Regions from separate parts of the Erysipelothrix piscisicarius genome, predicted to be linked through region 1. Evidence: predicted binding sites of a transcription regulator. Region 1 holds the regulator's gene; each other region holds the start of a gene.
What was found. The regulator HrcA, encoded in region 1, represses chaperone genes, less so after heat shock. The targets are predictions, from matches to a motif close to TTTTAGCACTNNNNNNNNNNNAGTGCTAAAA.

Region 2: the regulator HrcA is predicted to act here: its motif matches at 3,356-3,386, upstream of EEI45_RS07475 (Hsp20/alpha crystallin family protein).
Region 3: the regulator HrcA is predicted to act here: its motif matches at 9,904-9,934, upstream of EEI45_RS03835 (co-chaperone GroES).

Annotation. Positions count from the first base shown of each region.
Region 1 covers NZ_CP034234.1:1,393,143-1,404,302, reverse strand. The annotation lists gene EEI45_RS06975 (endo-beta-N-acetylglucosaminidase) at 1-2,239, shown strand, start outside; gene EEI45_RS06970 (NUDIX domain-containing protein) at 2,483-2,989, shown strand; gene EEI45_RS06965 (class I SAM-dependent methyltransferase) at 2,952-3,476, opposite strand; gene EEI45_RS06960 (metallophosphoesterase) at 3,498-4,316, opposite strand; partial or broken gene rnjA (ribonuclease J1) at 4,313-6,177, opposite strand; gene def (peptide deformylase) at 6,186-6,758, opposite strand; gene EEI45_RS06945 (FtsW/RodA/SpoVE family cell cycle protein) at 6,932-8,188, shown strand; gene rsmD (16S rRNA (guanine(966)-N(2))-methyltransferase RsmD) at 8,188-8,733, shown strand; gene hrcA (heat-inducible transcriptional repressor HrcA) at 8,837-9,868, shown strand; gene grpE (nucleotide exchange factor GrpE) at 9,852-10,424, shown strand; partial or broken gene dnaK (molecular chaperone DnaK) at 10,440-11,160, shown strand, end outside.
Region 2 covers NZ_CP034234.1:1,501,038-1,512,197, forward strand. The annotation lists gene EEI45_RS07460 (ABC transporter permease) at 1-781, opposite strand, end outside; gene EEI45_RS07465 (ABC transporter ATP-binding protein) at 775-1,476, opposite strand; gene EEI45_RS07470 (CCA tRNA nucleotidyltransferase) at 1,473-2,798, opposite strand; gene EEI45_RS07475 (Hsp20/alpha crystallin family protein) at 2,898-3,290, opposite strand; gene EEI45_RS07480 (C1 family peptidase) at 3,485-4,804, shown strand; gene EEI45_RS08605 (hypothetical protein) at 4,955-5,128, shown strand; gene EEI45_RS07485 (ArsR family transcriptional regulator) at 5,104-5,319, shown strand; gene EEI45_RS07490 (IS3 family transposase) at 5,316-6,158, shown strand; gene EEI45_RS07495 (sensor histidine kinase) at 6,255-7,592, opposite strand; gene EEI45_RS07500 (LytR/AlgR family response regulator transcription factor) at 7,596-8,324, opposite strand; gene EEI45_RS07505 (hypothetical protein) at 8,541-8,879, shown strand; gene EEI45_RS09605 (DUF3427 domain-containing protein) at 8,914-10,095, opposite strand; gene EEI45_RS09610 (DEAD/DEAH box helicase family protein) at 10,092-11,160, opposite strand, start outside.
Region 3 covers NZ_CP034234.1:782,514-793,673, reverse strand. The annotation lists gene EEI45_RS03900 (MATE family efflux transporter) at 1-1,042, shown strand, start outside; gene EEI45_RS03895 (alpha/beta hydrolase) at 1,049-1,831, opposite strand; gene EEI45_RS09900 (hypothetical protein) at 1,858-1,989, opposite strand; gene EEI45_RS03890 (hypothetical protein) at 2,047-2,685, opposite strand; gene EEI45_RS03885 (YbaK/EbsC family protein) at 2,832-3,329, shown strand; gene EEI45_RS03880 (IS3 family transposase) at 3,380-4,243, opposite strand; gene EEI45_RS08550 (hypothetical protein) at 4,430-4,603, opposite strand; gene EEI45_RS03870 (LytR/AlgR family response regulator transcription factor) at 4,715-5,413, opposite strand; gene EEI45_RS03865 (alkylmercury lyase) at 5,552-6,124, opposite strand; gene EEI45_RS03860 (DUF1697 domain-containing protein) at 6,251-6,505, opposite strand; gene EEI45_RS03855 (hypothetical protein) at 6,637-7,086, shown strand; gene EEI45_RS03850 (ABC transporter ATP-binding protein) at 7,115-7,792, opposite strand; gene EEI45_RS03845 (ABC transporter permease family protein) at 7,785-8,864, opposite strand; gene EEI45_RS09135 (hypothetical protein) at 8,928-9,365, opposite strand; gene EEI45_RS03840 (hypothetical protein) at 9,433-9,750, opposite strand; gene EEI45_RS03835 (co-chaperone GroES) at 9,960-10,250, shown strand; gene groL (chaperonin GroEL) at 10,250-11,160, shown strand, end outside.

The sequences.
Region 1 (11,160 bases):
GGTCCTAGCAAAAGAAATACGAAACAATCGTGAAGCGGTGACGGATGTCTTGTTGGATCAACCGATTACGGCTCAGGAATGGAAATTAAAAATCGACTTAGCGGGATCATCGCCATGGCAAGCCGTTCGAATTTATGAATGGCAGATGTTTGAAACAGATTCCTTCCCAAAACCGAATAATCTACTGCTTAGTCAAGTAGAAGCAAAACCACAATCAAATGGGATTGGATCCTTAACATTTAAACATGTTCCTGAAAAAACAACGATTCATCTCTACCGCAAACTTGAGGATACAAAACCGGTTCAATCTATTCGAAATGAGAAAAAAGGAACGGTTGCACTTAAAGAATTTAATTTTAAGGAATACGATGGTTTAATTTATTACATCATTCAACCCGATTTTTCAGAGGAGAGTTTTAAAAACAGTATTGCCTTTGAGATTCCAACTGAAACCAAGGCCTTGACCTCAATTCACATTACAAGTGATGTAGGGGCAGCTGTGACAGTACCGTTTATGATTAAAAATAGTGTTGGTGAAACGGTATTTGAGGGGATAAGTGGTGCAGATCATCTACAAACGGAATTGCTACTGGGACAATACACACTGACACTCAAATCATTACCGAAAGGATATCCGGATAATGTCCGTGAGTATGCTTTTGATGTGAAAGGTGATGTGGCTCTTGATGAAGTCCTTATCACACTGGTTCAATCGAAATCATATCAAGAACTGGTTACACAGCTCAAAGCATATCAAGCGCTTGATCGTAAAATCTATACTGAAGCATCCCTTCAGCTTGTGGATGCCGTGATCAATGAAGCACAATCACTGATTGATCAAGAAAGTAGCCAAGAAAGCGATTATCAAATGATGGTTACCACGTTGACTGATGCAATTAAACAACTCGAAAAAATTCAAAATATTGAGTATGTGAAACTTCAAGAACGTCTGCATGAAATCGAAGCGATGAATCGAAGTGTCTATACGGAAGACTCTTTAGCTAAACTTGATGCGGTCTACGAAGAAGCTAAAGCGTTGGTTTCAGGTAATGAAGGAACCGAAAAAGACTATGAGTCAATGCATGAACGACTCCATGAAGCACTGGAACAGCTCGTGTTAAAATTAGACACAAAAGCACTTGATGCTCTCATTGAAGAAGCAGCATCCATTGATATCAAGCTTTACACAGACGCGAGCATCGCTACACTTAAAGATGTGCTGGAACATGTTAAAGCATCACGAAATGATGTAGACAGTCAAGAGGCGATAGATGCATTGGTACAAACGCTACAGGAGGCCATGGATGGCTTAAAACGTATCCGCAATACAGAATACCTCGAGGAATTGATTCAAGAAGCGGATGCAGTTGATCTAAATCTCTATACAGAATCCAGCCTCATTCGTCTTCATGATGCACATAAACACGCGCGTACGATTGCGGCATTAGAATTATCAACGCAACAAGATATTGACGATGCAGCTGAAAACTTAAAACACGCCTTGTCACTGCTTGAGCGAATTGATAACCCTCAAGATTGGGAAGCCGTTGATGAACTCATGGAAGTCCTTGATGAACTTGAGTCAAACCGTTATGACGCGTCATCCTTTAAAGCCCTGCATGAATCCATTGAAACTGTGAAAGCAATGCGTGGGAACCATGATCTCCCCCAAGATGAGATTGATGCACTTGTGGATAAACTTCAAGATGCAATCTTAAACTTAAAACCAATTAAGCTTGATGAAGCATTGATTCAGCGATTGGAACAACAAATCGAAGAGGCGCGCAATCTTGATGAATCAAAGTATACTGAAGCAAGTTTCTCAAAATTTGAAAATGCACTTCAAGAGGCAAATGCAATCTTGAATCGAATTCAAGGGCGTCAATTTAGAAGCATTGCAATACCCAAACCTGTTTCACCAGAAGAGTTGAATCAGGCGGTGGAAAATCTCGAAAATGCAAGGAATTCACTTGAACTGAAAGATGTAGTGGTAGAACCTCAAGAACCAGAGGAAAAGCCAGAAGAGAAGCCAGAAGTGAAACCGGAGGAAAAACCAGAAGTGAAACCGGAGCAAGATACAAACCAAGTGGACTCCGTAGATGGCACTTCCAAACTGGAAAATAATGAAGTCACCGCGACTTCGACACTTCCTAAAACAGGAGTTTCAAATGCTAACCTTTACAATGGCATTATTCTATTAGGGTTGGTAATTGCATTAAAACGACGTCATAATGATTAATTGAAGAGAGGGGAAACCTCTTTCGTTACGTTACTCGATACTTGTTACTTTGTTATCAAAGTAAATCTTAATAAAATTTAATTTTGGTTATATCCTTGACAATAAATGACCAAGAGCGTATTATTCTACATGGTCAGTGATGACCGGTTGGACACCAAATATTCTTTACCCCCAAGATATTTGTGTGATTCAACAACTTCATTGAAAGGCGCAGCGTCTTTTTCTATTACAAGGAGGTTTCAAATGATCGTTAAATATCTCGAGGATGATCAATTTAAAGAGGCTAATATCTGTCATGTTCGTAATACCGTTCGTTGTTTTGTCATGAATGAATTGGGACAGTGTGCGATGATTTTGATTAAAGGCCAGGATTTATTTGGTAAACGAAATCACTACGAATCACCCGGTGGTGGCATTGAAGTTGGTGAGTCGATGGTTCAAGCGGTTCATCGCGAAATTCATGAGGAACTGGGATATGAAGTTGATTCAATTTCATATCTCGCAAGTATTGTGGACGTCTATAATTTATTAAATCGCACAACGGTGCATAATTATTTTGTCTGTTACATTACAAAAATGACGCATTCAGCTCGAACGCGTCTTGAAGAACAGTTATTTGACGATGTTATTTGGTGTTTCCCTGAAATGTGGCTTGAAACACTCAATCAGCCTCAAGAAGGGGTTAATGAGCTGGTTCATGCACGAGAGCGGGTTATGATGCGTTATTTCTTAGATCAACAAGAAATGTAATGGGACTAAGCGGTGTTTCATATTCTAAGGTCTCATAAGGCAAGTGGGTTGAGACGATATAATCACGAACAGCCACATACTCTTCATAACCGCCTTCATGTTTTAAATAACAAGCGATAACTAAAAAATCAGTCAGCAAAGGTATAATAATTTTGAGGGAAGCGACCGTCGTATGTGATGTTGTGATGATCGACTTATCGCTTCGAGGCAAGTATCCAAGATTGTAGATAGCACCTGTAAAGGGTGCTTTTTCTTTGAAATTGACACGACTGTGATCGGAATGAATATAGGTTATATTCGTGGATCCTTGATTCAGTTTTTTTGCACTTTCGATCGCTTCTTCTTGAATATCAATTGCATATACATGACCTGCTTGTGACGCAAGAAATTGTGTATCATAGCCATTACCACAGGTCATATCAACAACAACAGCGTCATTGTTGAGGAATTGTTGCATCCATTTATGAGATTGTTCTTTATGATTCATAATACCTCCAAAAAAAAAGCCCTATGCTTCTGGGCTTTTTAAAATAACAATCATTACATCAGGATTTGATAAAAGGCGCATTTCAGGTTCTTTTAAACCAATTCCTGAAGAGATGATGAGGGTTGTTTCATCAACCGTTTGACGTTTATTAATATAATCTGAGGACTCGGTAATCGATCCAATGAGTGGTAAACGAATGTAACCACCCATGGTTTTTCCAGAGAGCATCAGATCGACTTCAGTATCATCGAACTCTTTAATATTATCCGGATTATTGGCAATGGTAATGTTGAAGATGTCTTCGGATGTTGAAGGGTAAGGGAACTCAGTTTCTTTGTTGATGTCATTGTTTGCATCGATTCCAACGAGTTGAATCGATTCATTGGTAAAGTTATGAACATCAATTTTAGTATTTGAAATAAGTTTGAATCCACTTTTCGTTAACACAGCCTGTGTTACTTCGTTTGCTTTACGGATATCATTTTCACCCAATACCGCATACTTACCAAGTTTCGCATTCAACTTACTTAGTTTTTCAATCATTTCAGTTTGTTCTTTTTCTGACGGTGCTGCTTTAAATAGATTACCACCAAAAATAATCATATCTGGCTTAAACGAATCAAGTTCTTTTAAGGCCTTATCGAGATTATCATCATGACTGTACACATCGGATAAAAATCCAATCGAAAGATTGTTAAAGGATGCAGGAATGCGTGTTGATTCCACCATTTCAATACGCAACTTAACACGCTGGGGTGCAAAATGTGTCATTTCTAAATAGATTAGAGATGACGTAATTGCGATTAACCCCAGTAAAACCGCTAACTTTTTTTTACTCATGCTTTACGCGGTTGTTGAGGTTTTGGTACTTTTGGTGATTTTGGTTTTTTAGCATCCTTTTGTTGTTTCGGTTCGTGATTGGGTTTGTTGTTATTTTTTTTCTGTTTTTTTACAGGTTTCGCTTCTTGAGTCGTGTTTTCTTTTTTTGATTCACCTTTAACCGGTGCCATTGCTGTTTTTTGATTTAAGATTACAGGAATAACAAGTGGGTTACGTTGTGTATGTTTGTATAAGAATGGCTCAAGCGAACCACGGATTGTGTTTTTGATTTCCCCGAAGGTAACTTTTTTTGTCATGCGTTTTTTTAACGCTTCATAGACAACAAGCTCAGCTTCTTTGAGTAATGTTTGATTTTCTTTAATAAATACAAATCCACGTGTCACAATCGTTGGTTTACATAAAATTTTATTTTGACGTGAATCGATGGTAACAACGACTGAAACAAGACCGCTGTCGGATAAAATCTTACGATCTTTAAGAACAGCTGTGGATAAACCGCTGGAATCATTGCCATCAACATAAATATCGTCTGCTTGAATACGTGTATCGCTCATAAACGCAACACCGTCACGAAGGGCAACGACATCACCATTTGAACAAATAAAGATGTTATCTGGATCAACACCCGTTTCGATTGCTGTTTGACGGTGTGCTTTTAGCATCTTGTATTCACCGTGCATTGGCATAAAGAATTTTGGTTTGATTAATTGAAGCATCAGTGTTTGTTCTTCTTTGAAGCATGACCTGTTGTATGAATTGAATTTAGAGGTGAGTTCGTGAGAACATTTGCCCCTGCACGTGTCAATTGGTTTACAACATGGGAAACACTGGTAGCATTTCCAGGAATTGGGCTTGAAGAAAATACAACAGTATCGCCAGGCATAATGCTGATTTGACGGTGTGTTCCATTCGCAATACGGCTTAGAGCAGCGAGTGGTTCACCTTGGCTTCCTGTACAAATAATACAGGCTTGATCTGCAGGTAATTTGTTTAATTGATGCGCATTAACGAAATGTTTATCAGCAGCATCGATATGTCCAAGTTTACGAGCAATATTTACAACGTTATCCATGGAACGACCAAAGATTGCAATTTTGCGGCCATCCGCAATAGCTGCTTCAATAATTTGTTGAACGCGATAAACATTTGAGGCAAACGTTGCGATAATGATGCGTCCTTCCGTTTTATTGAAAATGCGTTTAATTTCGCGACCAACTTCTTTTTCACTGATGGAAAATCCGCTAACTTCCGCATTAGTTGAGTCACTCATCAATAAGGTCACACCAATCTCGCCCATATATGACATGATTTGGTAATCAGGATTATTTCCAACCGGTGTTAAATCAAATTTGAAATCGCCAGTTGAAACAATACGACCATTTGGCGTATTTACAAGAACACCAAGAGCATCTGGGATTGAGTGAACGACATTAAAGAATCCAATAACAAAATGTTTTGTTTTAATGGTAGATTTTGAATCAATTTCTTGAATCTTATGTTTTGTTCGTATTTTACGTTCTTCAAGCTTGCGCTCAATTTGTGCTTTCGCAAATTGAGGTGCATAGATTTGAGGAACATTAACTTTTTGGAGTAAGAAAGGAATTCCACCGATGTGGTCTTCATGGCCGTGTGTAATCACAAGCGCTTTGACTTTCTTTTGATTGCGAATTAAGTGAGCATAGTCTTGAATGACATAATCAACACCCAATAAGTTTTCTTCGGGGAACATTACCCCACAATCAATAATGATAATTTCATCATCATGTTCAATACAGTACATATTTTTACCGACTTCGCCCAAGCCACCTAAAGCATAGACTAGGGTATCGGTTTTTCTTAATTTCATATTTTTTTCGTCCATATAATCTCCTATTCTATGATTTTAAGTCCTTTTTCAGCCATCCATGGGTCCTTTGAATCAATGTGATCGTAAAAAAGCACACCATTTAAATGATCAATTTCATGTTGTAAAACAATTGCTAAGATGTCTTTTGCGACAATCTCAATACGTTGGTCTGTAATCATATCGTACGCTAAAACTTTGATGCGTTGACTACGACGTACGAGGCCAGGATAATCTTTCCGAATGGATAAGCACCCTTCACCATAACTGAGCGCACATTGTTTTACTGAGTGAGAAACAATCTTAGGATTCACTAAGGCATATTCAACGGTTTTGACATTGCCATGCTTATCTTCAAGATCAACAACAAGGGCTGTCATTTGTTTCGCAACACCAATTTGAGGTGCGGCAATGCCATTTGCTGGTTGCAAATTATACTTTTCAGCAAGTTCAGGATCCCTTGAATCACGAACATATTGCAACATGTTTTCAAGTGTATTACGGTCTTCTTCCGAAAAAGGAAAAGACACCGGTTCGCATTTTTGACGCAGAACTGGGTTTGGATCTAGGACAATTGTGTCCATATTTATATCGTGCATTTAAAATTCCTCTATTCCATGATAAAAATAAATAATATACACTACATATATTATAATATTTAAGTATGAATTATATGTGGGTCTATTCAAACTCTTTAAGCATAGTTTATCGTATTTTACTCTTTTGAAAGGCTTTCGCTTATTTTTCATTATATCTATGATAGAATAAAGCCATGAACAAAAGAAAAATATCACTTAAAATGCCAATGGGCTATAACCGCCCAATTCATGCAGCAGCGTTAATATTAAATATCTTTGGGGTCCTTATGGTTATCTCCGGAAGTATGACATCAGGAAGTACAGCCAAGTCATTAGTCTTAGTCGCAGTTAAGGAGCTTGTTTTTGTAATTGTATCCTATATTATGATGGTTATGGTTGCGCGGCGATTTTCGCTTAATTATTTTCGAAAGAATTACGCCAAAATATTACTCTTAATGGTGGGTCTTTTGGGGATTACGCTCGTTTTCCCGGCCATTAATGGTGCAAAAGCTTGGATTAATCTTAAAATTATGACCATTCAGCCCAGTGAGTTTGCAAAGATTTTCGGAATTTTAACCATTGCGACGTTTCTCGCAGATCGAAATAAACGGACGAAGGCAAGCACATTTGATTTAGTAAAGAAGCCGTTCTTTATTATTCTTGCGATTTTCCTTTTTGTTGTGAAAGCACAGCATGACCTTGGGTCGGCGGTTGTTATTCTTGGAATTGCTTATATCTGTGTATTAATTCCATCTCATGATAAACTAACGCGATTACAAAAGTGGATGTTCATCCTAGCAGGTGTGGGAATTGTTGGACTGATCTTTTTAGATTCCTCATTTGGTATTAGTCTTATTGAAAAATTAAATATCCCACCTTATATGATTGGTCGTTTTAAAACGTCCTCAAATCCATTCTTGGACCGCTATGGTAGTGGCTACCAAATCTTTAATGGAATGGTTGCAATGTTTAAAGGTGGAATGTTTGGGATGGGTTATGGAAATAGTCTTATCAAATATGGGTATCTTCCTGAAGCGCATACTGACTTTATTCTCGCTGTCACAATCGAAGAATTAGGCATGATTGGATTCTCAATTATTGTAATTGGATATGGTACGATGTTGTATCAACTCGTTAAGTATTCGTTCAAAGTGAAACAAGAATCGGATAAAGTTATCTTAATGGGTACTGTTGCTTATATTATGATTCACTTTATCTTTAATATCGGAGGTATTACCGCGTTGATTCCGTTAACTGGAGTACCACTTCTGTTTATCTCTAAAGGGGGATCCAGTCGTATGGCGATTATGTTGGCGATCGGGTTAACACAAAATGTCATTTCACGTTATGAAATGGGAATTATTAATATCAAACGTAAAGATCAATTACGCATAAAACAAGAAGAAATGAAACGCAAAGAGAATTTGAAACGCTTAACAGAGGTAGTGTAATGAGAGTTGTAGCAGGAACATTTGGTTCGCGACCAATTAAGACGTTAAAGGGAGATACAACGCGCCCGACGACCGATAAAGTTCGCGCAGCAATTTTTAATCGGATTGGGCCATTTTTTAATGAAGGAAAAATGTTAGATGTCTTTGGGGGATCGGGAGCTATGGCTCTTGAATCAATCAGTCGAGGCATCGAACATGCAGTTGTTTTTGAGAAAGATGTGCGTGCTTATAACGTTATTCGAGATAACATCAAGACTTTTGATCTTGAAGGATGTGTCCAACTTAAAAAAGGCGACTCAATGAAATTATTGGAGACGGTATCTGGATTTTTCGAGTTTGTTTTCCTTGACCCTCCATATCGATACGAACATACCCTTGAAATTATCAAAATCATTATTAAGCGTAGTTTGGTTGCAGAGGATGGCTTAATAATTTGTGAGACGGATAAGAACTATGATTTGCCGGATGTGATTGACGGGTTTTATCTAGACTGCGTTAAGGAGTATGGTATAAGTAAAGTACGATACTACAAAAAGGACAATTAGGTCCTTTTTTATTTTTTTAGCACTTAAAGGTTGACAGTGCTAAACTCGTGGTGTAGAATAATACTAGACACAAAGAATAGAGTGTTTAGGAGGCGAGAATAATATGTTGACGCCACGCAAAATAGAGATATTTAAGGCGATTGTTAAAGAGTTTATTAACACTGCTGAACCAGTGGGTTCGAAGACGTTAATCGATAAATATAACTTATCATACTCGTCTGCGACAATACGAAATGAGATGTCAGATTTAGAAAAAATAGGACTACTGGAAAAGACACATACGTCCAGTGGACGCATTCCTTCAACAAAAGGGTATCGATTCTATGTAGAACACCTCATGGATGAAGAAGAGAATTACGGGATTGAAACCGCGATTGCTCAAATTTTCTCCGATCGACGACTCGGTATTGATGAAGCGATTCGACAAAGCTGTGATATTTTATCACAGATGACGAATCTAACCACGGTTGTATTAGGTCCCAGTGCGATGAATGAAACACTGAAAAGTGTTCAATTAATTCCATTGAGCGAATTTAATGCAATGGCCGTGTTCGTTACAGAGTCAGGGCATGCAGAGCATCGAATTTTTAATTTTGATAGTAAAGTCGATGTGAATGACCTTGAGGCGTGTACTTCAATATTAAATGAACGATTAAAAGGTACAGCACTTTCAGAAGTTGTTGATAAGATGGAAAGTTTAAGACCAATTTTATCAAGACGAATTGAAAAATATGAGGTACTCTTTGAAGCGTTTGTAGGAGCATTTATTAAATTTGCTCAAGACGAAGTCTATTTAAGCGGTGAACGAAATATGTTATACCAGCCAGAATTCTCAAACATAGAGAAACTTCGTGAAATGATGGATATGCTCGAAAACAGTGAAATGTGGCGTAACTTATCCACAGGACAAAATCACTTGAGTCTTAAAAAAGGCGATCAAAGTGAAATTGTTTGGGTTGATGATATGGCCGTTGTATCCAGTTCGTTTAATTTACTCGATAATCATGAGCATAAGTTGATGATTGTGGGACCAAGTCGAATGGAATACAGTCGCGTTGTCTCGTTGATGGATTATGTTTCGGAGATGATCGAAACGGTGTATGGGAAAGGTGGCAATGATGAGCAAGACGAATAAAACCGCTGAAGAATTGCATGAAGAAGTTCAAGATGAAACAGTACTTGAATCAACAAACAGCGAAGAAATTGAAACTTCAGACTCAGTAAATGATACTTCTGAAAATGATGAAGCAATTGATGAGAATGAAGCCTTACGAAAAGAAATTGAAACGTTAAAAAACGACTATTTTAAAATGTTAGCAGATACAGAAAATTTAAAAAAACGTCTGCAACGCGAGCATGATCAACTGCGTAAATACCGTATTCAAGGATTTGCAGCAGATGTGTTGCCTGTGTTAGATAATTTGGAACGTGCATTAAAACAAGAAACAACTGATGAGGCTTTACGAGATGGTGTACAAATGATTTACGATCAGTTAATGGCATCGCTTAAAGCAGAAGGTGTTGAACCGATTAATGCATTGAACCAACCCTTTGATCCAAATATTCATCAAGCAATGATGACAGGGGAAAAAGAAGGTGTTGAATCCAATATAGTTATTGAAGAATTCCAAAAAGGATATATGTTAAAAGATCGCATTCTACGTGCGAGTCTTGTAAAAGTGAGTCAATAGGAGGATATATATATTATGAGTAAAGTTATTGGTATTGATTTAGGAACAACAAACTCAGCTGTTTCCGTAATGGACGGTGGAGAAGCAAAAGTAATTACAAACCCAGAAGGAAATCGTACAACACCTTCTGTAGTCAGCTTTAAAAATGGTGAGCGTATTGTTGGGGATGCAGCGAAACGTCAAGTTGTAACAAACCCTAACTCCGCAGTATCAGTTAAACGTTTAATTGGTACAGGCGAAAAAGTTACACTTGAAGGAAAAGAGTATACACCAGAAGAAATCTCAGCAATGATCTTAGGCTATATGAAGAGCTATGCAGAAGATTATCTTGGTGAAAAAGTTACAAAGGCTGTAATTACCGTACCTGCATACTTTAATGACGCACAACGTCAAGCAACAAAAGATGCTGGGAAGATTGCAGGTTTAGAAGTAGAACGTATTATTAACGAACCAACTGCGGCTGCGCTTGCATTTGGAATCGATAAAACAGATAAAGATGAAGAAAAAGTATTAGTATTTGACCTTGGTGGTGGTACCTTCGACGTTTCCATTCTTGAATTAGCAGATGGTACATTTGAAGTATTATCAACTGCTGGAGATAACAAATTAGGTGGAGATGACTTTGACCACATCGTTGTTGATTATTTAGTCGATATTTTCAAAAAAGAAAATGGTATTGATTTATCATCCGACAAAATGGCTATGCAACGTCTAAAAGAAGCAGCAGAAAAAGCGA
Region 2 (11,160 bases), 110 kb from region 1:
CAAATTCACGATCTGCTTCAAGACGTTTTTGATCTAATTCTTCTTGCGCACCTTGGAGTTTTTCAAACGCCGGTTTAGAAGCACGATCAAATCGTTGTGAGGATAGCGATGCTTCATGGTCTTTAATCCGTTGCTTTTGATCTTCGACATCCGCGCCCTCTGCAAATACAAATCGCGCACTGGTGAACACGTCAATCTCTTTATCCAGATCAAATCCATACATAAATCCTAAAACATTACCCGAGCCTACTTTACTCTGTCCACGTTCTAAATTCATATACAGACTTGATTCCGCAAACCCAACTATTTTTAGATTTGCAGGTCTAAAGACATCATTTTTCTTTAACTTTATTGTGTCCCCCAACGAAAATCCACGGTGCTCTTGGAGCACTTTATCCACGACCACTTCGTTTTTGTGACTCGGCATCCTCCCGTCAACAAGTGTAATGTCTTTTTCTGTCTGATCGTTTAGGTCAATAACTTTCATAACCCCATCAACATCACGCAGATTCATAAAAGCATCGCCATCATAGACCCCGACGGCATCACCATCGACAATGTCACTCAGTTGATCCAACATGGCTTGATCGATACCAAGACTGTGACGGTATTCTAAATCCATCACTTCGCTTTCTTTCATATAACGATTACCGGTTGCACGCATATCGTATCCAGTTACACGAATCCCAACAAAAAAACCAACCCCCAACGCGGTGATTATAAGGATCGCAACAAACTGAAACCATTTCGCCTTAATTTCGCGTAGGATATCTTTTACCATGAGATGTCATCCACTGACTTTACATCATCATTAACCCAATTACGTTCGACTCTACCGTTTTTAATCTCGATAACGCGATCAGCAATTTGTGTAATGGTTTGATTATGCGTAATAATCACCACGGTCATATTATAAATATCGGAACAATCACGTAAAACACGCAGCACCTGTTGCCCTGTTTCTGTATCAAGTGCACCGGTTGGTTCATCACAAAGAAGTAACTTCGGATTCTTTGCAATCGCTCGTGCAATCGCCACCCGTTGTTGTTCACCACCGGACATTTGTGCTGGGAAATTTCCCATCCGTTTATCAAGACCAACTTGTTCTAAAATCATCTGGGGATTTTTTGCATCGTTACAAATTTGGGTTGCCAGTTCAACATTCTCTAACGCTGTAAGGTTTGGAATTAAATTATACGACTGAAAAACAAAACCCACATCGTCACGACGGTACGCCGTCATTTCGCGATCACTCATTCCAGTGATTTCTTTTTCATCAATTGTAACTGTACCGGAAGTGGGCGAATCCATCCCTCCAATAATATTCATCACCGTTGTCTTTCCTGCACCAGATGGTCCTACAATGACAATAAACTCACCTTTATTAATCGAAAAATCAACCCCTGCACAGGCTGATATTTCAACATTTCCAACTTTATATATTTTTGTAATATCTTTAACTTCAATATAACTCATACTGCATTAACCTCCTTGATGCAATTCAACAGTGATTTTTGTGTATTGGGAAGTGTTCCTTCGATGACACGATCCAAACACAGATTGAGATACTGATTTATCCTTTTTCCTTCAATGCCCAACTTTTTTAAATCTGATGCCGAGATATCAAGATCTCGTATGGATGTGGGGCGTTTTTGACTGATAACTTCATCAATAATATGATTGATATGCGTGCAACGCTGTAATTGATACTGCGCACCCAATCCTTTTGCCAAGTTATCTGCGCGCTTCACAATCATCAAATCTCGAACCCAATCGATACCATGAACCCGAATAAGTTGCTGGATTTGTGCCGACTCGGGTTGAATTTTTAAATCGTGTTCGAGAATCAATCGCTCTAAATATGTGACTTTCTTTTTTGAATATTGAAACCCTTCAAAGAAAGGACGTGCGATGACACCGCTTGCTTGCGCATGACCGGGATAATGAGCAATTCCAGAATCGTCTACAGTTTGCACAAAGACCTTTCCTAAATCATGAAACAATCCAACCAACTTTAAATCCATTCGATTGGGAATTCCTTGTACGGTACGAATCGTGTGCTCGTAAAGGGTGTATTCATGAAATGGATTCTGTTGATCAAACGCGAGTGTATCCTTTAACGGTGGAAATACCGTCATTAAAAACTCGGGACAAAGCAAACTCGTCTCTACAAAATAGGGCCCATTTAGATATCGCGTAAGGTCTGGATAAAGTTGCACAAGCTTCAATCGGTGAAGCGACTCCAACTGATTCTGAGCTGCATGCAACGTTTTCGCCTCGATGTCAAAACCAAGCTCAGATTTAAATCGATACAAACGTGCAAGACGCAATACATCTTCTCCGAAACGAACCTTTGGGTCGCCAATGACCCTTAACTTACGATTGTGTAAATCGTCAACACCCTGATGGTAATCAACCAAACCATGCCGTGGATGATAATAAAGCGCATTGACCGTAAAATCACGACGCAATGAATCATCATAGAGATGATTGATAAACTCGACGCGTGATGGACGTCTGCCATCTTCATAATCACCCTCAAGTCGCATAGTAGAAATTTCAAAATGCTCTTCATCCACCCTAAACTTAATACCATAATCGTGACCAATCGGTTCAATTGAATAATTTTTATAAATTTTTAGAAGTTGTTCGGGTAAAGCGTTAGTACATAAGTCAATATCAAATGATCGATGGCCCATAAGCGCATCACGAACAACCCCACCAACCACAAAAGCTTCAAAACCTCGGTCAGTAAGTTCCATCATTACAGATTCGATTTGTTGAGATAACGTAATCATTTGCATCAACTCCATATAAATTATAACACCCTTCGCACGAAGGTGAGCATTGTTCACCAAAAATTAACAAATCAAAAAAAAGAGGAATTACCCTCTTTTTTATTTAACACTAATCTTATTCGAAAGCTGTTCTTCAACTTTTGTCGGTAAAGTAATTGATAAGATACCGCGTTCGTAAGTTGCATCAATGGCATTTGCATCAACATCCGCAAAGCGAATTTGTCTTTTAACGCTCTTTTGATTTCGTGAACGATAGAAATAATTCTTTTCTTCTTTTTCTTCAGATGTGCGATGTTCTGCTTTAATAGATAAGATGTCACCACTAAATTCTACATCAATATCTTCTTTTTCAAATCCAGGCATCTCAATATCAACATGATAATTCCCAGATTCACGATAAATATCAATTCCGGTGCCAAAGCCTGCATTATTCATAAAATCATCACCAAATAAGCTTTCTAAAAGTGTTGTCGGTCTAACTGTTTGTTTCATATGTCCGCCTCCTATTTTAGCACTCGCTTATACAGAGTGCTATTACACCTTTAGTATATCACATTCATTAGCACTGTCAATACATGAGTGCTAATTCGTGAATAATTAGGGATACCTTTCTTGACACCATAATTAATCATGAGTATAATACCAATTAAATTAGGTGGCCCTAATTTAATATAGGAGGTCTTATAATGGCTATTTCAAAATCATTATTATCCGAATTCAAATCGGAATATCAAAATAATAAAACGGCGCGCACCCTTGAAAATGCAGTGACACACAGCGGCATTCACGATACTGCCGTCGATCACACACTCTCATCACGTTATCCTGATGCATTTTCTGTTCAGGCTAAAGGGGGTCACAGTACCAATCAGAAAGCAAGCGGACGTTGTTGGATGTTTGCATCACTAAACACAATGCGTGCTGATGTTCTGGGTTGTCTTAATGTTGATACCTTTGAATTCTCAGAAAGTTACCCTTTCTTTTGGGATAAATTAGAGAAGGCAAATTACTTCCTTGAAAGCATTATTGAGACAAAGGATGAACCAACTGATGGTCGCTTAATCCAACATCTACTCTCTGGTCCCATTCAAGATGGTGGTCAGTGGGATATGTTTAAAGGAATTTTAGAAAAATATGGTGTTGTACCGAAAGAAGTCATGCCCGAAACATATCACAGTTCAAACTCTGCCTTCATGAACAAAATCATCACGTCAAAACTGCGCGAATTTGCTTATGAACTGCGCGAATCTGAAAAACCACGTAGCAAAGATGAAATGTTATATGAAATCTACCATATTTTATGTTTATGTCTTGGAACACCTCCAGAAACCTTTAGCTACGAGTATCATGATAAAGATGGTAATTATAAAAAAATCGACACCATCACACCTGTAGCGTTTATGAATGAATATGTTGGATGGAATCTTAAAGATAAAGTAAGCATTATCAATGCACCAACCGCTGATAAACCTTATGGAAAAGCATTTACAGTTAAATATCTTGGAACGGTGAAGGAAGCAGATCCCATCAAGTATGTGAATGCACCGAGTCAAATTTTAAAAGAAGCAGCCATCGCACAACTTCAAGATGGAAAACCAGTATGGTTTGGATGCGATGTTGGGCAAATGCACGATCGTGAAAATGGAATTATGGCTAAAGATGCCTTTGATTTCAAAGGCGTTCTTAATACTGAATTAAACCTTGATAAATCCGGTCGTCTTGATTATGGCGACAGTTTGATGACCCACGCCATGGTTTTCGTTGGGGTTAATCTGGATGAAAACGGAAAACCAACACGTTGGAACGTTGAAAACAGTTGGGGAACAGATCGTAATGCACGTAAAGGCTATTACACCATGACTGATGAATGGTTTGATGAATACAACTACCAAGTTATGGTCGACAAGAAATATGTACCGAAAGATTATCTTGCAGCCCTTGAAAGTGATCACGTCATTGAGCTTGAACCATGGGATCCAATGGGAGCTCTCGCCCTAGTGAAATAGTGGTTAAGATGATTGGAGATTTATCCACGTACTGACCGTCAAAAGAAAAACGTATCGAAGGATGGAGTAGTAAACTAAAAGTAGACAAGTAAAAAAGACTTGTCTACTTTTTTGTGTAATAATAAAATCAGAGATAAAACGGAGGTATTAATGATGGGAAGACCCAAAGGTGGATTAAATAATAAATGGACTTATGAGGATCGTATTAAAGTCGTTACACGTCATATTGATGAACATATAAGTGCTGCGAAACTATCACAAGTCCTAAAGGAACGATTAATGGTTGGATTGATCGATTCATGCGCGATGGTAAGGAGGGTTTAAAAAACAAGAAAAAGACAGGAAATCATTTTTCTGCGCTTCATACGAGTAAATCATTAACTGAGATCGAACGACTTCAACTCGAAATTCTAAAACGAGATATTGAGATTGCACGATTAAAAAAAGGGTACCAGGTGAAAGGAGTTGGTGTAAACAAGGAGTTCGTTACTTTAAAAGACAAGAATTCCAAATAGCACATGACTTATCTTTTAAACATCCGATTACGTTCATTCTTAGATTTATGAATTTGAACCGATCTGGTTATTACAAGTGGTTAAAGCATAAGAATGATCTCAATATTTATGAACAAAAAAGAGCGATTCTTAGCTTTGTGATTAAAGACTGGCATCGCCGTTTTCCAAGTTATGGTTATCATGATATCGCTGCAGTCATGAGAAAGCAAAGTGATTTAGGGATTGAATTTTCCGATAATTTAATCCACAAGTGTTGCAAGTTTTTAAATATTAAATCAAAAGTTAAACACTATTCCTATAAAAAACCTGGAACACAAAGTCGAATTTATCCTAATATTATAAAGAATCAATGGAGGGCAACCAAACCTTTAGAAATTATTGTTTCAGATATGACACATATTCGAAACAAAGGGATTAATTATGAATGGACTTTAATGGTTGATACCTTTAACAATGAAATTATCAGTTCTGCATTATCGCGTACAACTGGTGATCCTAAGCCTTACTACAAGTGTCTCGAGGATCTCCTTGCGCTACTTAAGGATAATAAAAAAACAGCTCCCACGATTCTTCACACAGATCAAGGAGCTGTCTACCACTCTAAAGCTTTCGCTAAAGCGCATGAAAATTATAACATAATTAGATCTATGTCGCGAGCTGGAACACCTACAGATAATCCAATTATCGAATCATTAAATGGATGGATTAAAGCAGAAATGGCGTGTGATTATCAATACTGGTCCGTAGATAACTTTGAAAATTTTATCGAAGAATATGTACATTATTTCAATTTTGAAAGACCTGCTTACTGTTTAAATTACAAAACCCCTATCCAATAAAAACCCCTATCCAATATAAAATGGATAAGGGTTTCTAGTCTTTTATTAATGTCTACTTTTGTTTGAAAACTCCACTTCGAAGGAAGTGTTTTCTTTTTATGCTTCTGTTGTATGATCGCGAGGAAAATTCATCACAACTTTAAAAACATCGCCATCGACCGACCAATTCGCTATCCCACCAAGTTGTTCAATGGTTTTACGAACAATCTTAAATCCAAGACCACGAGAACCTTTATCCGTGGTTTTTGTGCTCTCCAGATTCTCGTGATAATTGCCATCAAAACGATTTGAAATCATCACATCGATCCAATGATCCCGAAGCTTCGATTTAACCTTGATAAACCGTTGTTCTTCAGGAAGCATAAGCGTCGCCTCATGCGCATTTTTAAGCAGATTTGTAAAGATACGAACGACCTCGAGTTCTGTTAACGCAACCGTTTGATCACAATAAAGCATACACTCAAAGGTTATGCCTTCATTATTACACGTATTCGCGAACTCCTGCATAATCGCATCCAACAAACTATCGTTTGAATAAGTTGGATGCGTAGTTAAGCCATCTGACATTTGTACACCCATCTCATCCAAAATATGAATCGCCGTCTCATAATCATTTTTCCTCAACAACGCATTAATGGTGGATAAGGTATTTTTATAATCGTGACGAAACTCTCGAAAAGACTGCGTATACACTTGATACGACTTATAATGCTTTACTTGCATATCCAATTGTTTTTGTAGGGCTACGGTTTGCTTTTCGTATTCCAAGGCTTCACATGACCGTACGGAGTTCGCCACAACAATTGCCGCAACCCCCATAACCACAACACATGTAAAAAGATACATCAACGTAAACCATTGATCATTGGCAGTATAGCGACTTCCAAACCCGACAATGGTCAAATAAAATCCCAAAGATAACTTTGTCACGGTCACAAATAAAACCTGATCCGTATTGCGAAACAACGCTTGAATTCGCGCTGTCGTAACAGAATAGCGTTGGAGCATAAGAAACAAAATAATGACAAAAATACATGTGGTTTGAAAACTGATCATATCACTCATCGATCCCGATGCAATAAGACGAATTGGGATTCCAGATAGAAGTGAATACATCCCAAATACAAAACCACGTACAGTATAGAAGTAAAAGACATGACGCACCGTCGCATATGCAGCCAACGTGCTTGATATTTTATATATAATCTTAAAACTAATAAACATAACTAAAAGCATAAAGAGATAGCTAATATAAGTTTCAAAAACAAATTGTCGTGAAAACAAAACCAACATAGAACTCATTACCATACAAATACCGAGTGAGATATTTCCGTAAGATCGCATTTCTGCATGATCTTTTAGAAAGTATACAGACAGATAGGTGTAGAAATAGTAGGTAATCGTAGAGGTAATTGCGAGTATCAGGTACATCATGCGCTAATCCCAGTTTTTCTCTACAAAGTCATTAAAACTCTGCTTCACATCACTTTGGTAAGCTTTTCCAATCGGCAACTCTTCACCATTTTCAAGACGTAACGATTGATTTTTAAAGAGCACGATATGGTTTAAATTAACCAGGTACGAACGATGAACCCGAACAAAATTTCGATTCGCCAAACGTGTAGTGAGTCGATCCATCGTTTCATAAAAATCAAAATATTCATCTTTGTTGAAATGGACACGCATCACACGACGATATATTTCAAAGTGAGAAATATCTTTAAAGGGAATGCGACGAGACTCCGCCCCAAAATTACAATCAAAAAAATCTCCCGACCGTTTATCAATCTGTGTCAAAGCTTGTCCTAATACGGTACGAAAACGAGTATCATCGGTATACTGCTTTATGAGATAATTGAATGAGCCCACATCAAAGGCATCAAAAACAAAATCAGATGACGAGGTTAGAAAAATAATTTGCGAATTATAACCCATCGCACGAATTTGCTTCGCAACCTCTACACCATTTAGTTCATCCATAAAAACATCCAGAAAGATTATATCTGGTTCTTCATAATGATCCGTTAATTCAAAAATTAAATCTTCACCACGAGAAAACGAGCTCAACTCCACCTCAACCCCTCGTGACATTGCATAACGCTTAATTAAGTAACGATACTTTTCGATAATAGCATTATCATCGTCACATAGGACAATACGTATCATACAAGAACCCCCTATTCATTTATAGTATTATATCATGTTGCGTGTAAAGAAACACAAATCGCCGAATATATAGTCCATATTCACCTTTATTTTATCTAATTTTCATAAAAGTTTTATGCTCACAATTTCCACCAAATTTGAACACACAGATTTCATAACCCCCATATTTAATTTTCATATTGGTATGGTATTCTTTCTCAAGAAAGGATGAGATCTATGAGGAAAGGCAATCAAATCACACTCCTGTTCTTATTGTTTGCAGTTTTAATTGGATGCCAGGCTACCCACCAAACACCCACACTCATCACGGACAAATCATCAATTAACCATCCATTTATCGTTACCTACGTTACCGGTAAATTTTCCGATTATGGATACTCCGTAAATCAAGATGAACAAATTAAAATCTACAAGGACAGCGACACACAGTGGACCTTTAGCCAAACAGCCCCTGACAACACCGAAAATATCATCACTGTCATGTGGGATGGACAATCTGAGATTGCGGAAACAATCTTTGTGCAAGTAGCGAATAAGGTGGTATTTAAACGATAAAAAAAGACGGAATTATTGTTCCGTTTTTTTTCGCTTAAAAATCTGTAATATAAGAGTAAATATCTTGTCTAACGCTCTTTTTCATCTTAAAAATAACATTTACAATCGGTAACACTTTATTTTTGGCTGTTATGGTAGTTTCTGAAATTTTTATCGGTTCCATTTCGCCTAAATAGAAAAATTGTCCCTGCTCGGAATCTTCTTTTTTTACGAATAATGAGATAAGTGTATTATTTTTTTTGAAATTTTTTATCGCTTCAATTTCCGGTCCAGTAATTCTGACATTGTTTCTGCTCATCCAACTAAATGTATTTTGATCAATGAATTTGTCATCATAACGAATCGATTCATCAATTTTATTGTCTTTATGACAAGTAACAAAAATTGGAATTGTATTGTTCTTCACCATATACCCATAAACCGCAGCAGATGAATCCTTTTTCCAATTAAATAACCAACACATGTCTTTACGTGTATATCGTTCATATAAAACCATACCGGATTCAATATTTCTTTCTATATATTTTTCACGATAATTAACTAAACCCAAATCGATAATCCCTCTTAAGTGAAAGAATAGGGTACCCAGATTTTCTGAGGATCTTAATTCAGCATTCAAAGACCAATTATTGTTTTTTTCAATAATGATTGGCTTGGCACCATACTTCATAAATAGATCAGACTTCACAAAACCTAACTGCAACATATTTATCGTAGAATCATACTCAAGTTCACTCCTGCAAACATCTCGAACCATCTTGTCATTTATGGTTCCCTTATTTAATATTTTCTCGAGAACTCTTAATTCAGTATCTCTTTTTCCAGATGATATTTCCTTTGATAACATGGTTAAGATTCCAATTTCATAATCGGAAAGTATTCCTTCGTATGTCTTATCAATTTTCTTAAGGAACGTGTAATAGTTTCCATATAGAGACGATTTGATAAATAATTGAGGATCTATCGATTTTTCAGTAATAAATTCTTGTAGTGCCGGAACTCTCCCGAGTCTATACTTTAAGTTATTATATTCTAACCGCAAATGCTTCGTCGCCGAAAAGTTTGTACTATCAATTGTTTTATAGATTTGGGTCAATGCAGTTTTATCAAATTCGACTGTTGAACTGCCTGGAATCGTGCTCTTTCCACCAATTAGATACTTCTTAATTTCATCCTTAGAATAGCTTTGATTTCCTGATAACGCTATTGGAATCATATAGTTATTAGAATAATTACCGATAAAAAATCAATTACAACAACATAGTCTTTATTTTTTGATAATCGAAGACCTCGACCAAGTTGTTGTATAAATACAATCGCTGACTCCGTCGAACGAAGCATTACGATCTGATTGATCTCCGGAATATCAATTCCCTCGTTAAAAATATCTACCGTTAAAATATAATCTAGATCGCCATCATCAGAAGTGAGACGTATGATCGCATTTTCTCGCTCTTGTTGGGAATTTTTTCCAGAAAGTGAAATAGTTCTGAGTCCCCGCATATTCAATTTTTTTGACAATTCAGATGCCTCATCATTTGTGCTACAAAACATCAGTCCTTTAAGCTTATTACCACAATGTCCATAGTACTTTGTATACTTTAAAATATGCTCGATACGGTCATCTGAAACCAATTGCCCAAACCGGCTATGATCATTAATAATTTCTCCATCGATTTTCAAATCTGTAATACCAAAATAATGGAATGGCACTAACATATTCTCTTCGAGAGCCTTTTGAAGACGTATTTCATATGCAATATTATAGTCAAACAACTCAAAAATATTTAAAGAATCACCTCGCTCTGGCGTTGCGGTCATTCCTAAAATAAACTTAGGTTTAAAGTATTCCATAACATTGATATACGTATTCGCTGCGGAACGATGCGCTTCATCAATGACAATATAGTCGAAATCATCTACCTTAAAATTCTTGAGTGTTTGTGGTTTTGAAATCGTCTGAATGGTCGTAAACAAATAATCAAACTGATCGTCCTTATAATTTCCGGTATATAAACCCATCGTTCTATCATCAATGATCGATTTAAATGTATCCATAGCATCTCTTGCTACTTGTTGTCTGTGAATGATAAACAACATTCTCTTAGGTTTCATTGCTTTAACGTCAAAAGCCGCCAAAAATGTTTTTCCCGTACCAGTAGCTGAAATCACAAGTGCTCTAGATGCACCAGATATTCTTAACTGTCGAAGATTTTCTAACGCTTCACTTTGCATCTGATTTGTCTTTATTGTCTCAGATAATTGATTTAAATCTTCTATT
Region 3 (11,160 bases), 610 kb from region 1:
TGGTTTTTGGTTTTTAGGGATTTTCGCACTGATCTTAGCCCTATTCATGGGGTTTATGCACAATCCATTCATTCGTGTGCTAGGGGCCACACCCGATACCCTGAACTATGTTTCTCAATATCTTAGGATCATGATTTTCTTTAGTCCATTCTTTATGTTGACCTATTATCTTGAAGTATTGGTTAAAGCCGATGGTGCTCCCGGTTTATCGTTACTGGGTATCATCTTAAGTGCCTTTGTGAACATTATCTTTGATTATCTTTTCGTAATTCAATTTCAATGGGGCATTCAAGGTGCAGCGATTGCGACCGGTATTGCGCAAGTCTTTGGCTTTATCTTCTTCTTATCGTATTTCCAATCTTCGAAGTCCACACTCAAATTCATCAAGCCTACATGGAATATTAAGACGATCAAAACCATGATTCAAATCGGCATTCCAGATGCCTTAACAGAGCTTTCTTCTGGATTTATTACCTTTGTCTTTAACCTCGCAATTGCCTTCTATTTTGGTTCCAATGGCCTTGCAGCCTTTGGTGTTTTGATGTATCTAACCAATCTTGTTACGGTTACCATGATTGGAATCAACCAAGGCATTCAACCGCTTGTTAGTTTCTATCACGGTCAAGAAGAAACAAAACTGATTGATTGGATTTTAAGCGATGCGCTCTTTGTCAGTGTTGTCTGTGGATTTGCTTTCTTTCTCCTTTGTCAGATTTTTCCAGAGGTTCTGGTTCGTGGGTTTATTAATGCGGAAAACATCGAACCGTTTACCCTTGCAGTCAAAGCCTTACCAATTTTTAGCTATGGTTTTCTAATTTCTGGAATTAATATTGTCTTTGCGGGTTATTTCACAGCCTTGGAACGCATTCGTCCAGCCATGATCATTTCCATGTCACGAGGCTACGTTCTAGTGGCACTGTGTGTTCTAGGTCTTCCCTACGTATTGGGTGCGAATTCAATTTGGTTTGCTCCCCTAGCGTACGAATTGCTTACCCTAGTCGTTTCATCAATCCTTTTTAAACACACTAAAAAAACAGCCTAAGCTGTTTTAGAAAAAATGTTTAAACGCATAATAAGTGCCATACTCCCAAAAAGGCCATGAGTGGTCTCCATCATCAAGATAATGAACATCGACCTCTGTATAGGCTTCTAAATCGGCGACAAACTGCTTTACATCCGCAATCGGTACCGCCTCATCCCTACCTCCCGTCATAACGAGAAAAGACACAGGGAGGTTTTTGGTTTGATATGACGGAAGCATTGCGCTTGGATGTTGACGATTCCAAAGGTCATGATCAAATACATCATTTTGATTTCGGAATACATGCCACTCATAAGTTACGGTCGTGGGTGTCATGGTATACCAAACTGCCGGCGATAAAGCCATTACCTTTGAAAAATACTCAGGATAGCGTAAAGCTAAATTACTTGCCCCATAACCTCCCATAGATAAACCACCAATAAAGCGTTTTTCTCGGGTAGGATGAAGTCCTAAACGCGCTTCAAGTGTTGGAATAAGATCTTCGATCACGGCCGTCTCCATTTGTAAACAACGACTGTTTAGATAAAACGAGTTAAAGCCATCTACAAAAATCACAACACATTTACGACATTCACCCAGTTCCATACACTCATCCAGAAACTCCGGCAATAAAAACCGCTCCGTCATATTACGATGGTTTCCGGTTGCCCCATGTAAGAGATAAACAACAGGGAGTGAACCAAACGATTCATTACTGTCTAAATATGGACAGTAAACACTGTAATTCCAATCAAATCCTAATGATGGTGAATAGATTGTGCCATCGACCATCACACCGTTTTTTTTCATAGAACCCCTCTTTTCTATTTTACATACTAGTCGATACTTTTTACGTCAAAGCCGCCTAAAAATTCTTTCCACGCTTCAGCAGTCTTACCATTATCCGCTACGAAATAACGACGGATACCATTTGAGTTTGTTTCACTTTGATTCGAACTTGTGAACACATCACGGCTTGCTTTAATATTTTTGTTTAAAACATCCCAAAATGGATTGTTCTCATCTTAAAGAAGTTCTTTCAGAGCATCACGATCTAAATATCGAATGATACCCCCTCGTGTTTTTGATAAATCAATAATGTCTTCAAAATCATGCTTTGACAGTGAAATGCTTAATAAGTGGTCCATCAATTCGTCAAACATATAGATTGAGTCAACATAATTCGTATCTTCATCGTACTCAAGTAAGACACGCTTACCATTCTTTAACTCAAGAAACTCATAACCTGTCGAAAATGGTGGTAGCTCTGTCAATTTCTTCAAGGCAATGTCATTAGACTTTTTGATATTTTCAGTAACAAAAAGCCCCCCTGTATTGTTGCGATGATTCAACATATGAACCTTCTCCGTTCTAAGATTTTGACCGTTTAAAATGGTCACGGTACCAACGACCAAATCACCCTTTGTATTTTCTTTATAGTAAACACGACCATTAAGATCATCCATATTCGCATAGGAATAATCCAAGGGATTTAGATAAGAATCCAATTCACTCGATGACTCCATGTTCGAGATATAGGCTGTATAAGTTTTTCCCGCAAAAAAAGCGTCAATTGCTTTTTGTTCCGATCCTTGCGGATTCGAGCCACACCCCACCAGCACAAAACTTAACATCACCAAGATGATTCCATATACTTTTTTCATAACGCTCCTCCAATATGTATGAAAATAATAGCTTAGACACTTATGAAAAGCAATGAGTTCACGCATATCTCATACTTCTCAAGGTAATCCTTGAAACCTCTTTCAAAATGACTTATGATGATTGTAAAGAAACAGGAGGGTTTTCTATGAATCCACAACCATATCAAGAAGAAATCTATCATTTACTCCATGAACTTGACATTACCTATCGCGAAGATCATCATAAACCAATTTTTTCCGTTGAATCCGATGATCTCGATATTCCAGGTCCACAAGTTAAATATTTATTGTTACAACCTAAGAAGACGGATGAATATTACTTAGTCGTCGCACACGATGAAACACATCCTGATTTAAAACAACTTGCTCAGGACTTGGGAACCAAACGGCTCTCATTTCCATCGAATGAAGCGATGAAAGATTTATTAGGGATTGAATTCGGTTCACTTACATTGCTTTCACTTATTGCAGACACCGATCATAAAGTCACCCCAATCTTTGATACCGCTATTGACCGCGATGATACCATTGGTCTTCTCGCCAACAACAACACCATCACCTTAACCTTACAGGTTCGTGATGTGGAAAAATACCTCAATCATCTTGGGTATACACCCCGATATCTTGAATTGAAACAAAAATAAAGACCTCCTAGGAGTGGAGTTGTCAAACAAAAGTAGACATTAATAAAAGACTAGAAACCCTTATCCATTTTATATTGGATAGGGGTTTTGTAATTTAAACAGTAAGCAGGTCTTTCAAAATTGAAATAATGTACATATTCTTCGATAAAATTTTCAAAGTTATCTACGGACCAGTATTGATAATCACACGCCATTTCTGCTTTAATCCATCCATTTAATGATTCGATAATTGGATTATCTGTAGGTGTTCCAGCTCGCGACATAGATCTAATTATGTTATAATTTTCATGCGCTTTAGCGAAAGCTTTAGAGTGGTAGACAGCTCCTTGATCTGTGTGAAGAATCGTGGGAGCTGTTTTTTTATTATCCTTAAGTAGCGCAAGGAGATCCTCGAGACACTTGTAGTAAGGCTTAGGATCACCAGTTGTACGCGATAATGCAGAACTGATAATTTCATTGTTAAAGGTATCAACCATTAAAGTCCATTCATAATTAATCCCTTTGTTTCGAATATGTGTCATATCTGAAACAATAATTTCTAAAGGTTTGGTTGCCCTCCATTGATTCTTTATAATATTAGGATAAATTCGACTTTGTGTTCCAGGTTTTTTATAGGAATAGTGTTTAACTTTTGATTTAATATTTAAAAACTTGCAACACTTGTGGATTAAATTATCGGAAAATTCAATCCCTAAATCACTTTGCTTTCTCATGACTGCAGCGATATCATGATAACCATAACTTGGAAAACGGCGATGCCAGTCTTTAATCACAAAGCTAAGAATCGCTCTTTTTTGTTCATAAATATTGAGATCATTCTTATGCTTTAACCACTTGTAATAACCAGATCGGTTCAAATTCATAAATCTAAGAATGAACGTAATCGGATGTTTAAAAGATAAGTCATGTGCTATTTGGAATTCTTGTCTTTTAAAGTAACGAACTCCTTGTTTACACCAACTCCTTTCACCTGGTACCCTTTTTTTAATCGTGCAATCTCAATATCTCGTTTTAGAATTTCGAGTTGAAGTCGTTCGATCTCAGTTAATGATTTACTCGTATGAAGCGCAGAAAAATGATTTCCTGTCTTTTTCTTGTTTTTAAACCCTCTTTACCATCACGCATGAATCGATCAATCCAACCATTAATCGTTCCTTTAGGACTTGTGATAGTTTCGCAGCACTTATATGTTCATCAATATGACGTGTAACGACTTTAATACGATCCTCATAAGTCCATTTATTATTTAATCCACCTTTGGGTCTTCCCATCATTAATACCTCCGTTTTATCTTTGATTTTATTATTACACAAAAAAGTAGACAAGTCTTTTTTACTTGTCTACTTTTAGTTTACTACTCCACACTATGCATGTCTTTTCTATTTTCATCGCTTCAACATTACCTTAAGTATCTTTGGATAACGTCCCCGCGAAATAACAATCGCCTCAGGATCGTTCTTTAGAAATAATGATTTTGGATTCAGTTGAGAAATATAATTTACATTTACAATCGTCCCGTGATTTGCTCGTACAAAACGTGCGGCATCTAACACTTCTTCTATTGATTTTAAAGATTGGTTCATGACCGTATATGTTCCTGTATCGGTATAAATAACGGGATGACGCTTCTCATAGATGATTGCTTTAATTTGATTTTGTACCAATCTTACCATACCCTCTCGTGTTTTAAAGATGATGCTTTGATCACAGTTCTCAATTTTTAGAATCGCAGCCCGTAATGTTTCCTCTAAAGTTGATTCTATATTTTCTTGAAACATTAATCCATAAATATTAGTTCCATAGACCGTATGCATTACATCATCAAGTGACGATATAAAAATTACGATAAGATTTGGATTCAAACGTTCAAGCGTATGGATACATTCGATTCCTAATTGATCGGGTATGGCTACACTGATGATTAGAATATCAATCTTTAAACATAATGGATCTGTTTGAAGATCTACAAATTTTTTATATAAGAAACACTCGTTAATGCTATGGCGTTTTTTTATCCGTAAAAGACTTTGGAAAAGCTGGTGCCTAACATCTTCGCACTCATGAACAACTGCAATATGATACATCTGTTTCCCCCCTTAGAATATTACTTAATACGCTATAAACAAGTAAAACCCTTAAAAATTTTATACACTACTTTTTAAATAATACGGAGAAACAAATCAATTGAGTAGTTCATTTGTACGAGTGGTAAAAAAAAGATCTCATGAAACTGAGATCTTCGCTTTAATAACATCAAGTGCATAATCAAAAAGTTGCACAGATAACGCAAACGCCTCCGGTAATGTATAACTCACGCCACCATTACATGGAACCTCATCTTTAGCAATGAATTTGATTGAACTGCACGATTTAGAGGCAACACAACAACCTGATTTCGCATTGGGAACCCATACCTTCAGTGGGATGTCTTGGAGGTTATCACGTGTGATTCTAGTGCCATCAAGGCAAATTATTTCCGAATTGTTCAGTGATAAGAAGCACATGGCATCAAATGCACACATTGCGTAGACTTTCTCAACACCGGGGATTGAAACTTCAAAAGCGGTTTTCTGCCCTGATATTGGGTAACATGCCTTACAAGATGCATTAATTAGGTCACAATCGTAAAGTGCTGGTGAACATGATAACCATGCTTCGTCATCAAGTTCCCCTTCTAACAGTCGCGACACAAATGCTTGATATTCTTTCTGCAGTTCAAATGAAAGAGCTTGATACCGGTCATTAAAATCTGGATTTAAATCTAGCTGTTTTTTTAAGATTTCGTATTGATTCATAGCACACTCCCTTCGCACTTATTTTATTCTAATTGCTAACGATTTGCAACAACTTTCTAATCCTTCAGTTTTTGAGAGAGTTCTAAAAGCTTGTGAACGGTATTGGCGGTTCGGAGTGTTACACAATTATTGATTGATGTATTCGCAGTTTTGGACCAACGGGATTTCGAAATGAAAAAAATCTTTGAGGGTTCCTTCTAATGCTTCTTGCATTGATCTTAATGCTTCGTTTTCACTCTTAAAAATAACATTTCCACTGTTTATGTACGTTTTAACGGTAGTATAACCCAGTGATTCAAAAATCTGTTTTAAGTCAGCCATTGGAACTTTATGCTTCCCGCCAACATTAATACCTCGTAATAATGCAATGTATGTTTTCATAAGCATCCTCGTTTCATCTTTGATTATACGCGTAAACATTTGACCCTACAATCCAAGACGATTTCAATAAAATTTTATTTGTCTTGTTTAACGATATGGTATGCTTAAGAAAAGCGACTAAGGGGGATGTTATGAATATCCGTACATTTCAAAAGAATTTTAAGATTAAACACGAAGAAACCATTCTGGCTTGGATTCACGATGGTCTTATTCCAGGTGCCTATTTTGATAAGCCGAAACAAACATGGGTACTTCCGGATGAAGCTCGACCACCCTATACAAAAGCACGTGCTAAAAACGCTTCTGCCATTTACGTAAGTATTGTAAGAGGTTGTATTGATCGATATCATGTCCTACCTCAGCTTTATCATCTTAGTCAACAAGAGTTTAATGTTTACATCCAACAACTTCTTAAAGCCAATTTAATTTCGGTTGTCTATCATGATCAGATTGCTTACTATTACGCGACACCCGAGAGCGAATCTTTTATTGCATCCAAGAATCCGTTGCGTTACCTTGAAACACTCTTAGGTGTCGCAGTGAAAGCGGCAACCGAAGGAACCATTAAAAGTATGTTTTAAATGAAAAAAGCCAAGGAAACTTGGCTTTTTACGTTTTAAGGACTTCTTTGAGATAACCATCTTGAAATATCAGTTGGGTTGGACATGTAACTGCAAGTGATTGTGCATGGGTAACAAGAATGATGGTGACACCTTGTTCATGAATCGCTTTAAGAATACGCATAACCATCTGCGCATTCTCAACATCCAATGCACCTGTAGGTTCATCTGCAAGGATAACCTTAGGACTTTGAATCAGTGCTCTTGCGATAGCGACGCGTTGTTTTTGCCCCCCTGATAGTTGATGTGGATATGCATTCCTTTTATCTTTGATATTTAACATTTCAAGTAATTGTCGTGCTTTTTCTTGATGTTCTTTTCGAATTCGTTTTACGGGCAGTAATACATTTTGCATCACCGTCATCGTTGGAATTAAACCAAAGTTTTGCATAATGTATCCAATGGATTGATTGCGATAGTTAGCACGTAAAGCATCATTCCAATCAAGGATGTTTTTCCCTTCAAACAAGACACTTCCCTGTGCATCTTCAATTAAACCAGCAAGGGTATTGAGAAATGTCGTTTTTCCAGAACCAGATAATCCCGTTACGGCAACAAAATCACCGCGTTTAATCTCAATATTTACATTATTTAGAGCATGTACCTTCGCGTCATGATCGCCATACGTTTTTGAAAGTGATTTAATGGTATAAATTGTATCAGACATTTTCTCCTCCAATAATATTTAAAATTTGAATTGCGGTAATGCGTTTTGTGATAAATTGACTTAATAGCGTAACGAGTACGATTAAGATTGAAATACCAATGCCAAGCACAGTCCACGTTAAATCGAGGGTAATGTGCATCGTAGCAATTCCAATCAACGTCGATATAAAGATAAGCCAAAATATCGATTTGAGATATGAACGGATAAGATATTGTTTCGAGTATCCCACAACTTGATATAAAGCAAAATCTAGAGAGCGATAATGAATATCTACAAACACCGCGCAAATCAAGCCAAATAAGCTAAAAATCATATTAATCATTCCCACACCGAAATAACTCGCCAACATCAATATTTTCTGATGATAGAATCCTTCTTGAGTGCTCTTAATCGATGATACTTGGTACTTAAATGTCGGTTCATTTAAATCATTCCTGATGCGTTCCACCTCATCTTCTGAAAGATTCATAAAAAAGAGTTCATCTATAAAATTACTGTTGGTTAATTGGAGATGTTGATTAATATTTGTGATATCAAAATAGGCAATTTGGTAGTCCTTAGACGAGAGTTCAGTATAGTCGCTGGGACCAAGGAATGTAAATGGCTTTTCAACAACTTCCGCAATGACATAGTTTAACCCTTCTGATTGAATTTGATCCCCTACAGTGTATCGGGAGTTACTTGTAATGATTGGGATCGTATCGGTATTCTGATACCGTTTCACGGATTCTGTATTTATGTTATTAAGTTTTAAGGCCGTTTCGTTTAGGAATATAAGATTTCCAAGTGTATTTGATGAGTGGGAATCAAGATAGAACACAATCAGATGATCGTGGTATTTTTCGTAGGTGGTAGCGAGTTTATTGAGGATATCACCACGATAGAGCTCAGGATTTTCTTCAATTTTCATGGTTTCTTGAAGCGATTCCGGATACTTAGCAGACACGGACCAAGCTGAATCTAATTGAGCATAGTTTTTATAAGGTGATACTTTCCGGTTTAAATCCTCAAAAAGAATGAGCGATACAAACAACAACATCAAAGAGGTCGAGAATTGAAATACTAAACCCACTTTCTTGGTGATATTAAGACCAACACTTTTATTTTTCCTATATGCCCTTAAACATCGCCAAAATCAAATATTGATGATCAACCCCATCACAAGAATCATGATCGTTCCCGCTATGATAATCGGCATTCCAATCGGCAATTTAAAATAGTTCAAAAAAGGGACTGACAGAAGTGATGAGAAGATAAACGTTGCGACGAGTTGCACCATATAATCTAAGGTGAAAGAGCGTAGTATTTCTGAATAAGTAAAACCTACAATACGCTTAATTTTAAGTATTTCTCTAGATACAAAAATCCAATATTCTGAAACATAAAAGAGATTCAAAACAATTGAAATGAGTACAATCGAAAATAAAACCAATAAGAACAAATTGTCTTTGATGAAATAAATGAGATTCGATAAGTTGGAAACATTATTTTTCGCTATATCACCATATTGATTGAAAAAGAACGAAGTACATACAATCATATACAGTGATAAAAGCACATGATAAATTGTCAATAATTTTTTTTATTCATATTTAACACCCCTTATAATAACTCCCTAGTGTATTAGGGAGTTCCATCGATTAGTATGCGTTACCCCAGGTATAGCACGTTTCGTTATATCCTGAAAAAGCAACTGCATGAACCGATGTATATGGACTTGGACTGTAAGCATGTTTTTTAGTTTGCTTTGATCCTATTTTTGCTGTCGCCGACATATATGAATATTTGGGTTCATCAAAAACGGTAGTTTTTGAGTTACATGCCTTCGACAAAAAATTTGCGCCTGACCAACCGACATTTTCCCAACCTACTTTGGCGAGTGCGGTTGCCTGTGCGCAGAGAATCATCAGTCCAAATAACAGCATTGTCGATACTGTGTTCTTAACACTTCGTCGCAAAATATCCCCCCTTTCACTTTGATTTTATTCTTTGTTTAATAATTTTCAAGTCAATATGATTACATTGCAATCTTTCACGATTACTTTGTAAAGAGACCTGATAATTTAACAAATGGGGATTGACAAAATTTGAAGTCAATCCTAGAATATAGGTGTTGGCACTCGTAACAATAGAGGGCCAGAGGTCGAAATAAAGGAGGAAACGCATCATGATTAAACCATTGTATGACCGCATTTTGTTAGAAGAGATTCTTGCAGAGTCCGCTACTGCAAGCGGAATCTTATTGCCGGAATCCAAAGAGAAACCTTCTATGGCACGCGTTGTTGCTGTAGGAAATGGAACGAAAGATAAAGAAGGTAATACACTTCCCATGGATGTAAAGGTTGGGGATTGTGTCATCTATAAAAAATATGCAACAACAGATGTAACTTATCAAAACAAAGATTATTTAATTATCGACATGAAAGATGTACTTGCAATTGTGGAGGATGATAAATAATGGCTAAAGATGTACGTTATGGACAAAACTCAAGAGATTTACTCTTAAAAGGAATGGACACACTTGCTAATGCGGTAAGTGTAACGCTCGGTCCTAAGGGACGTAATGTTGTCTTAGAGCGTAGTTTTGGTTCACCGCTTATCACAAATGACGGTGTAACCATCGCTAAAGAAATTGAACTTAAAAACCCTTTTGAAAACATGGGGGCAAAGTTGCTTTATGAAGTGTCCAATAAGACTAATGATGTGTCTGGAGATGGAACAACAACCGCTACATTACTTGCACAGGAAATGATTCATAAAGGATTAGTGCATGTTGATCGTGGCGCAAATCCCGTATTAATGCGTCTTGGTATTGAAAAAGCATCGCGGGCAATTGCTGACTACCTGCTTGAAAACAGCAGTAAAATTGAGACAAGCAGCGATATCGCAAACGTTGCCTCAATCAGTGCTGGTAGCGAAGAAATCGGAGCAATCATTGCGGAAGCAATGAAGAAAGTTGGAAATGATGGTGTCATTACAGTAGATGAATCCAATACATTTGAGACTGAATTAGAAGTTGTGGAAGGACTTCAATATGACAAAGGTTATATTTCACCTTATATGGTTTCAGATCGTGAGACCATGGAAATTGAGATGGAAAACCCTTATATCTTGGTTACAGATCATAAAATCTCAACAATCCAAGAAATCCTTCCCCTCTTAGAACAAATTGTTCAACAAAATAAACCATTCTTTATTATTGCTGAGGATATTGACAATGATGTTGTCTCAACACTTGTAGTCAATAAACTCCGTGGAACCTTCAATGTAGCTGCAACAAAAGCACCAGGATTTGGAGACAATCAAAAAATGATGCTTGAAGACATTGCGATTGCGACAGGCGCTACATTCATCAGTAAAGAACTTGG